DNA from 2 places in the Streptomyces sp. NPDC060232 genome. Region 1 is predicted to be linked to the other one. Evidence: riboswitches for the same ligand, from Rfam matches in the RefSeq annotation. Region 1 holds a riboswitch; the other holds the start of a gene.
What was found. A riboswitch is a leader RNA that binds a small molecule or an ion and turns the genes downstream of it on or off. The one in region 1 is predicted to bind glycine.
Positions count from the first base shown of each region.

Region 2: it holds a riboswitch for glycine, as region 1 does, so the genes downstream of both, gcvP (aminomethyl-transferring glycine dehydrogenase) here and gcvT (glycine cleavage system aminomethyltransferase GcvT) in region 1, are expected to answer to the same signal.

Region 1 is NZ_JBHXAG010000002.1:266,730-271,139, reverse strand. It holds gene ACFWFZ_RS05000 (enhanced serine sensitivity protein SseB C-terminal domain-containing protein) at 1-162, opposite strand, end outside; gene ACFWFZ_RS04995 (enhanced serine sensitivity protein SseB) at 258-992, opposite strand; gene ACFWFZ_RS04990 (AAA family ATPase) at 1,142-1,801, opposite strand; glycine riboswitch at 2,006-2,109, shown strand; gene gcvT (glycine cleavage system aminomethyltransferase GcvT) at 2,281-3,396, shown strand; gene gcvH (glycine cleavage system protein GcvH) at 3,500-3,880, shown strand; gene glyA (serine hydroxymethyltransferase) at 3,896-4,410, shown strand, end outside.
Region 2 is NZ_JBHXAG010000016.1:9,258-13,667, reverse strand. It holds gene gcvP (aminomethyl-transferring glycine dehydrogenase) at 1-2,636, opposite strand, end outside; glycine riboswitch at 2,834-2,933, opposite strand; gene ACFWFZ_RS22650 (PRC-barrel domain-containing protein) at 3,046-3,411, shown strand; gene ACFWFZ_RS22645 (DNA polymerase IV) at 3,439-4,410, opposite strand, start outside.

The DNA of each region.
Region 1 (4,410 bases):
CTGGGCGTCCGGGGACCCCGGCTGCCCCTGCCAGAGCAGCAGCCACAGCCGGCCCTCGGAGAGGGCGTGCAGCAATGACTCGTAGCTCTCGTAGCGCCCGGGGGTCACCTGGCGCATCATGTGCTCGACCTGCCCGGCCGCGGCCGTGCCTGACGCACTCACCCGGTACCCCTCTTCGTCCGCCCGTCGCTCCACGCGTGCTTCACCCGGGCCTGCGCTCATGCGTGCGGCCGGGAATGTAACCAGCTTAAGCGGCCCTACGCGAGGTAGAAGGGGCGTACGCGCTCACGAATCCAGTCCGTGACCGGGTCCTGGGCCGCGTCCAGGAGGATCAACTGCACGGGCCACGGCGCCGGAACACGGGTCAGGGCCCGTCCGAGGGCCTCCATCGGAGCCTCGCGCATCTGCGGCTCCCATCCCACCAGGCGGACACCGATGAACAGCTCCGGGGCCCCTGCCTCGACGCTGGCGAGGCAGCGGTGCGCCGCTGCGACCACACCGGTGGCCCGGAACTCCTCGCCGGCGGCGGCCAGGAAGTCCACCGGGTCGTCCTGCCAGTCGGGCTCGAAGAGCCGCACGCGGCCGCCGGCGGCGGGGCCGTCGAGCGGGCTGCGGCCGGCCCGGCAGAGCTCCGCGACGGCGGGCGGGGGCAGCGGGACGCCGACGGCGCCCTCCGGATTGAGCGCGATGCCGAGCTGCGGGGGCAGCCCCCGGGCGAACTCGACCGCCGGGGCCACCGCGAAGTCCATCCCGGGGCCCGCGCAGGCGAGGAACTGGGCCTCGGAGCTGTAGACGGGGACGTACGCCGCCCCGCCGATGTCCATGGTGGGCAGGTCCAGGCCGGCCGCGTCGGGGCCGCCGCCCGCGGGCAGGGGCACCCAGACCTGGCTGCGGCCGAGCACCTCCAGGATCCGGCCGCCGGCGTCCGGCTGCCCGAGCGCCGCCCCGAGCACCTGCTCCAGCTCATTCCCCGGCCAGCCGCTGCCCTGCATCTGCCCCTGCCTCCGTCGGTTCCGCGGTGTGTCGTGCCGAGGCTATCCGCACCCGGCCGGGCGCCGCTGCCGGGGCTCCGCCCCGGGCCCTGCGCGCCCGGCACGACGCACAGGACAGGCCCTGGATCCGGGTGCGGTCAGCCCGGCGGTCAGCCCTGGAAGCCGATCCCCGTCACAGCGGCGGCCGAGCGGCGGTCCAGGAGGGTCGCCGAGGCGCAGCCGGCGGGCGGGCGGCCCGCCTCGGCGTCGCGCAGCAGGCGGCCCACGGCGCCGCGGTGGCGGGCGAAGGCGTAGGCGGACACCCGGCGGCCCCGCGCGTGCTGGCCGGAGAGGGCCTCCTCGGGGCTGCTGTCCAGGAGGAGGAGGTGCAGCGCCCGGCCCCGGCGGCGCGCGGCCGCGGCGAGCAGCCCGCGCACCCAGGTCTGGGTGCCGCAGTCGTGGACGACCACGGAGGCGCCGGAGCTCAGGATCCGGTAGAGCCCCCAGTAGTGCGCGGCGCGCACCAGCGGGCGGTACACCGCGTACGGCAGGGCGGCGGGCATCCGGCGCTCCCAGCGCTCGCGGGTGTCCTGGGAGTCGACGGCCCCGCCCTCCGGCGCGGCCCGCTTGATCAGCGTGCTCTTGCCGCCGCCGGGGAGGCCGGAGACCACGACGATGTCGCCCTCGGCGAAGGCGAGCCGCCGCGGTCCGCGCAGCGCCGGGCCGCGCAGGTCGCGTACGAGGCCGAGGCCGCCGTCCGCCGCCGTCCCGCGATCACGCGCGCCGTGCCGCTGCGCCGGCACCGCGTCCACGGTTCCCGTCGTCGCCACCACTCCGAATCTCCGCACAGTGTTCGCCTCCCCCGAATCGGGCCATCGGACCCTTGCCCACTGAGTGTAAAGAGACGGTGATCGGCATGTCCGGTTCCGTTCCGGCTGCTCGGATGGGCGTACGAACTTTCGGACCCCCACCCCCGATCTCGGACATGGCGTGCAATGATGTGCGCCATCTGGACCAACTGCATACCGGCCGCTTGAATCCGCGCGGGAGAGTCCCGGCACGCCGCAAGGCCGTGCGCGGGCGCCGAAGGAGCAAGAACCTCCCTTGAATCTCTCAGGCCCCGTACCGCGTGGATGAGGCAGATCTGAAAAGCGAGCTGCTCGGCAGCTCCACCCAAGGTGCAAGTCGCGAATTCCGGTGATCGATGGATCGGTGGAACTCTCGGCGAACCTCTCAGGTTCCGATGACAGATGGGGAGGATCGTCCTCGTCATGTCATGTCGATGCCCTGGGACCCGGGAGCCACACCCATGAGCACTGCCCCCCACCTGACCGCCCTCGATGCGCTGCACCGCTCGCTCGGTGCGACCATGACCGATTTCGCGGGCTGGGACATGCCGCTGCGGTACGCCAGCGAGCGCGACGAGCACAACGCCGTGCGCACCAAAGCCGGCCTGTTCGACCTCTCGCACATGGGCGAGATCACGCTGACCGGCCCGGAGGCCGTCAAGGCCCTGGACTACGCGCTGGTCGGCAACATCTCGACCGTCGGCGTCGGCCGCGCCCGCTACACGCACATCTGCCAGGAGGACGGCGGGATCCTCGACGACCTGATCGTCTACCGCCTCGGCGAGAGCGAGTACATGGTCGTCGCCAACGCCTCCAACGCCCAGGTCGTCCTCGACGCCCTGACCGAGCGCGCCGCCGGCTTCGACACCGAGGTCCGCGACGACCGCGACGCCTACGCGCTGATCGCGGTGCAGGGTCCGGAGTCCCCCGGCATCCTGGCGTCGCTCACCGACGCCGACCTGGACGGCCTCAAGTACTACGCCGGCCTGCCGGGCACCGTCGCGGGCGTGCCCGCTCTGATCGCGCGTACGGGCTACACCGGCGAGGACGGCTTCGAGCTGTTCGTCGCCCCCGAGCACGCCGTGGCGCTGTGGCAGGCGCTGACCAAGGCCGGCGAGGGCGTCGGCCTGGTCCCGGCGGGCCTGTCCTGCCGCGACACCCTGCGCCTGGAGGCGGGCATGCCGCTGTACGGGCACGAGCTGACCACCGCCCTGACCCCGTTCGACGCGGGTCTGGGCCGGGTCGTGAAGTTCGAGAAGGAGGGCGACTTCGTCGGCCGCGCGGCCCTGGAGGCCGCCGCCGAGAAGGCCGCGACCAAGGCGCCGCGCAAGCTGGTCGGCCTGATCGCCGAGGGCCGCCGCGTCCCGCGCGCCGGCTTCCCCGTCACCTTCGGCGGAGAGGTGATCGGCGAGGTCACCTCGGGCGCCCCGTCCCCGACGCTGGGCAAGCCGATCGCGATGGCGTACGTGGACGCGGAGCACGCCGCGCCCGGCGCCTCCGGCGTCGGCGTCGACATTCGCGGTACGCATGAGCCGTACGAGGTCGTGGCGCTGCCGTTCTACAAGCGGCAGAAGTAACCCTCCGCGTACGACGTCCGCCGTCCGGCTACCGGAACGGCGCCGTCTCAGTCCCCAAGACCGCAGTTCGTATCCACTCCCCCGCATCCAGGAGAATCAGGCCATGAGCACCCCCGAGAATCTGCGTTACACCAAGGAGCACGAGTGGCTGTCCGACGTCGTGGACGGCGTCGCGACGGTCGGCATCACGGAGTTCGCGGCCAACGCGCTCGGTGACGTCGTCTACGCCCAGCTCCCCGCGGTCGGCGACACCGTGACCGAGGGCGAGACCTGTGGCGAGCTGGAGTCGACCAAGTCGGTCTCCGACCTCTACTCCCCGGTCTCCGGCGAGATCGTCGAGGCCAACCAGGACGTCGTGGACGACCCGGCGCTCGTCAACACCGCCCCGTTCGAGGGCGGCTGGCTGTTCAAGGTGCGCATCTCGGAGGAGCCCAAGGACGTGCTCTCCGCCGAGGAGTACACCAAGCTCACCGCCGGTAACTGACCCCAGGGGATCCTGATGTCCGTACTGAACACCCCTCTCCACGAACTCGACCCCGACGTCGCCGCAGCCGTCGATGCCGAGCTCGTGCGCCAGCAGTCGACCCTGGAAATGATCGCGTCGGAGAACTTCGCTCCGGTCGCCGTCATGGAGGCCCAGGGCTCGGTCCTGACCAACAAGTACGCCGAGGGCTACCCGGGCCGCCGCTACTACGGCGGCTGCGAGCACGTCGACGTGGTCGAGCAGATCGCGATCGACCGCATCAAGGCGCTGTTCGGCGCCGAGGCCGCGAACGTCCAGCCGCACTCCGGTGCGCAGGCGAACGCCGCCGCGATGTTCGCCCTGCTCAAGCCGGGCGACACGATCATGGGCCTCAACCTGGCCCACGGCGGTCACCTGACCCACGGCATGAAGATCAACTTCTCCGGCAAGCTCTACAACGTGGTCCCGTACCACGTCGACGAGACCGGCGAGGTCGACATGGCCGAGGTCGAGCGCCTCGCCAAGGAGTCCAAGCCGCAGCTGATCGTCGC
Region 2 (4,410 bases), on a different contig from region 1:
ATGGCGATCATCGCGTCACAGAAGCGGTCGATCTCCGCGAGGTCCTCCGACTCCGTCGGCTCGATCATGAGCGTTCCGGCGACCGGGAAGGACATCGTCGGCGCGTGGAAGCCGTAGTCGATCAGGCGCTTGGCGATGTCGTCCACGCTGACGCCCGTGGCCTTCGACAGGGGGCGCAGGTCGATGATGCACTCGTGCGCGACCAGGTTGCCCGGGCCGGTGTAGAGCACCGGGTAGTGCGGCTCCAGGCGCTTGGCGATGTAGTTGGCGCCGAGCACCGCCACCTGGGTGGCGCGCTTGAGGCCCTCACCGCCCATGAGGCGCACGTACGACCAGGAGATCGGCAGGATGCCGGCGGAGCCCCACGGCGCGGCCGAGATCGGACCGACGCCCGTCTCCGGGCCGGCGGTCGGCTGCAGCGGGTGGTTCGGCAGGTACGGGGCCAGGTGGGCCCGGACACCGACCGGGCCGACGCCCGGACCGCCGCCGCCGTGCGGGATGCAGAAGGTCTTGTGCAGGTTCAGGTGCGAGACGTCGCCGCCGAAGTGGCCCGGCTTGGCGAGGCCCACCAGGGCGTTCAGGTTGGCGCCGTCGACGTAGACCTGGCCGCCGGCCTCGTGGACCTGGGCGCAGATGTCGGCGACGTGCTCCTCGAACACACCGTGCGTGGACGGGTAGGTGATCATCAGCACGGCGAGCTCGTCGCGGTACTGCTCGATCTTGGCGCGCAGGTCGTCCGCGTCCACCTCGCCGTCGTCGGCCGTCTTGACGACGACGACCTTCATGCCGGCCATGACGGCGCTGGCGGCGTTGGTGCCGTGCGCGGAGGACGGGATGAGGCAGATGGTGCGCTGCTCGTCGCCGTTCGCACGGTGGTAGGCGCGCACGGCCAGCAGGCCGGCGAGTTCACCCTGCGAGCCGGCGTTCGGCTGGATGGAGACCTTGTCGTAGCCGGTGACCTCGCAGAGTCGTTCCTCCAGCTCGTTGATGAGCGTGAGGTAGCCCTCGGCCTGCTCCACCGGGGCGAAGGGGTGCAGCTGGCCGAACTCGGGCCAGGTCACCGGCTCCATCTCGGTGGTCGCGTTGAGCTTCATGGTGCAGGAGCCCAGCGGGATCATGCCGCGGTCCAGCGCGTAGTCCTTGTCCGAGAGCTTGCGCAGGTAGCGCAGCATCGCGGTCTCGGAGCGGTGCTGGTGGAAGACCGGGTGCGTCAGGTACGCGTCCGAGCGCAGCAGGCCCTCGGGGAGGGTGTCCGCCGCGGTCCCGTCGAGCTCCTCGATGTCCGCGGTGACACCGAAGGCGGCCCAGACGGCCTCGATGTCGGCGCGCAGCGTGGTCTCGTCGCAGCTGATGGAGACGAGGTCGGCGTCGACCTGGTGGAGGTTGACCCCGCCCTCGCGGGCGGCGGCGACGACCTCGGCGGCACGGCCCGGGACGCGGACCGTGATGGTGTCGAAGTAGGAGCCGTGCACGGTCTCCACCCCGCCGGCCCGCAGACCGGCCGCGAGCAGCGTCGCGTAGCGGTGGGTGCGGCCCGCGATCGTGCGCAGGCCGTCCGGGCCGTGGTAGACGGCGTACATGCCGGCCATGACGGCGAGCAGGACCTGGGCGGTGCAGATGTTGCTGGTGGCCTTCTCGCGGCGGATGTGCTGCTCGCGGGTCTGCAGCGCCAGGCGGTAGGCCTTGTTGCCGTCCGCGTCCACCGAGACGCCGACGAGGCGGCCGGGCAGCGAGCGGGCGTGCTTGTCCTGGACGGCCATGTAGCCGGCGTGCGGGCCGCCGAAGCCCATCGGGACGCCGAAGCGCTGGGTGGTGCCCACCGCGATGTCCGCGCCGAGGGCGCCCGGGGACTTCAGCAGGGTCAGGGCGAGCAGGTCGGCGGAGACGGTGGCGATGGCACCGAGCTCGTGGGCCTGGTCGATGACCGGCTTGATGTCCCGGACGGCGCCGGAGGCGCCCGGGTACTGGATCAGGACGCCGTAGACGCCGCGCTCGGCGATCTCGGCGGGGATGCCGTCGGAGAGGTCCGCGACGACGACCTCGATGCCGATCGGCTCGGCGCGGGTCTCGATGACGGCCACGGTCTGCGGCAGGGCGTCGGCGTCGACGAGGAAGACGTTGCCCTTGACCTTGCCCACACGGCGGGCCAGGGTCATGGCCTCGGCGGCCGCGGTGCCCTCGTCGAGCAGCGAGGCGCCCGAGGTCGGCAGGCCGGTGAGGTCGGCGACGACCGTCTGGAAGTTCAGGAGGGCTTCGAGGCGGCCCTGCGAGATCTCCGGCTGGTAGGGCGTGTACGCCGTGTACCAGGCCGGGTTCTCCATGACGTTGCGGAGGATCACCGGCGGGGTGAAGGTCCCGTAGTAGCCGAGACCGATCATGGAGGTGAGGACCTGGTTGCGGTCGGCGAGCGAGCGCAGCTCGGCGAGCACCTCGGCCTCGGTCCGCGCCTCGGGCAGGTCGAGCGCGTCGGCGGTCTTGATCACATCCGGGACCGCGGCAGCGGTCAGTTCGTCCAGGGAGCCGTAGCCCACGTGGGCGAGCATCTTCGCCTGCGCCTCGGCATCCGGGCCGATGTGGCGCTGTTCGAAGGGGATGCCTCGCTCCAGCTGGGAGAGCGGAATGCGGTTGGCGGTCATGTACGGAGGCCTCCTGGTCATATGACCTGCGAGGGGCACCACGGCGCGGGCACCCGGACGGCCTCCCCCTCTGTCATCTCAACCTGAGAGTTTCACCGGACGTGACGGGGGTCTCCCGCGGGCATCCGGCTTTCACCGTCGGTGAGGGGAAGGACCGGCACTGCGCGCCCGGTACCGCCCCTGCTTTCCAGAGTGGCCTCGTCCGTGCGGTACGTATGCCTGAGAGATTCCGGGGAGGATTTGCTCCTTCGGCGCCTCCGTCTTGCTCATTTCGGAGGACTCTCCCGCACAGGGTCGACAGCCGTCATCCAGACTACCAGCGGGGTTCAAGGGACTCCCCGAGTGGCCTCTTGTGGGGAAATGCACTTCTGTAGTCATTACGGAGCAGTTGCGACCATTTGGAGGGACCGTGCAGACCGACATCGATCCGCGCAGCCTGATCGGCCGCAAGGCGTTCGACCGCAACGGTGCCAAGATCGGCACCATCGACGAGGTCTACCTCGACGATGCCACGGGTGTCCCGGAATGGGCGGCCGTGCGCACCGGCCTGTTCGGCCGGGACGCCTTCGTCCCGCTGGAGCCGAGCGAGATGGTCGGCGAGACCCTGCGGGTGCCCTTCGAACGCTCCCTCATCAAGGACGCACCGGATTTCGGCGTCGGCCGCCACCTCTCTCCCGAGCAGGAACTCCAGCTCTACCACCACTACGGCCTGGACACGACCCTTCCGTCCGACTTCCACCGCGACTTCGGCCGCCTGGCGGGCGACGAGGGCTGAGCCCCGGTCCAGCCGCGCCCTCCCCTCCTACGACGGGTCCCCCACCAGCGGCAGCGGGTCGGACGGCGCCAGGTCGGGGTCGTCCACCCGGAAGGTCCGCACCCGGCCGGGCTCCGAGCCGGGCTGCTCGAACCGCACGGTGACCCGCCCGACCCCGCTGCCCTGCACCCACCCCGGCCCGTACAGGACGTGCTGTACGTCGCTCCCGGCCGTCCAGCGGCGCTCCGGAGCCTCCCGCGGCTCACCGGGCTGCTCCGGCCCCTCCAGAGGCCCCGTGCCCCCGCCGGCGGCCTCCGGCTCCGCTGCCCCGGCCCCACCGCCCGTACCGCCCGTACCGCCCGTACCGCCCGCGCCATCCGTACCGCCTGCCCCGGGTGTACCACCCGCGCCGCGGTCCTCGTCCGGCGCCTGCGTTGCGGACGACTGCGCGAAGAGGTCCTCCTGCGTGTAGTCCGCGAGCCCCGTCACCCCCACCCCCAGCAGTCGCACCCCGCCCGTGGTGTCCACGGCCTCCAGCAGCCGTGCGGCGGCCTCCCGCACCACCGCCGGATCGTCCGTGGGCCCGCGCAGCGTCTCGGACCGCGTCAGCGTGGAGAAGTCGTAGCGCCGCACCTTGAGCACGATCGTGCGGCCCGAGTGCCCGGAGCCCCTCAGCCTCTGCACGCACCGGTCGGCGAGCCGCTGCACCTCGCCGCGGATCCGCACCCGGTCGTGGAGGTCCACGTCGAAGGTGTCCTCGACCGACACCGACTTCGCGTCCCGCTCCGCGACCACCGGCCGGTCGTCCAGCCCCAGCGCCATCCGGTACAGCCCCGCGCCGTGCGCGCGACCGACCATCCGGACCAGCTCGTCCTCCCCGGCCTCCGCCAGCTCCCCCACGGTGGTGATCCCGGCGCGGCGCAGGTGTTCCCCCGTGGCCGGCCCCACCCCGGGCAGGGTCCGTACGGACATCGGCGCGAGCAGCTCCCGCTCGGTCCCGGGCTCGATGAGCAGCAGCCC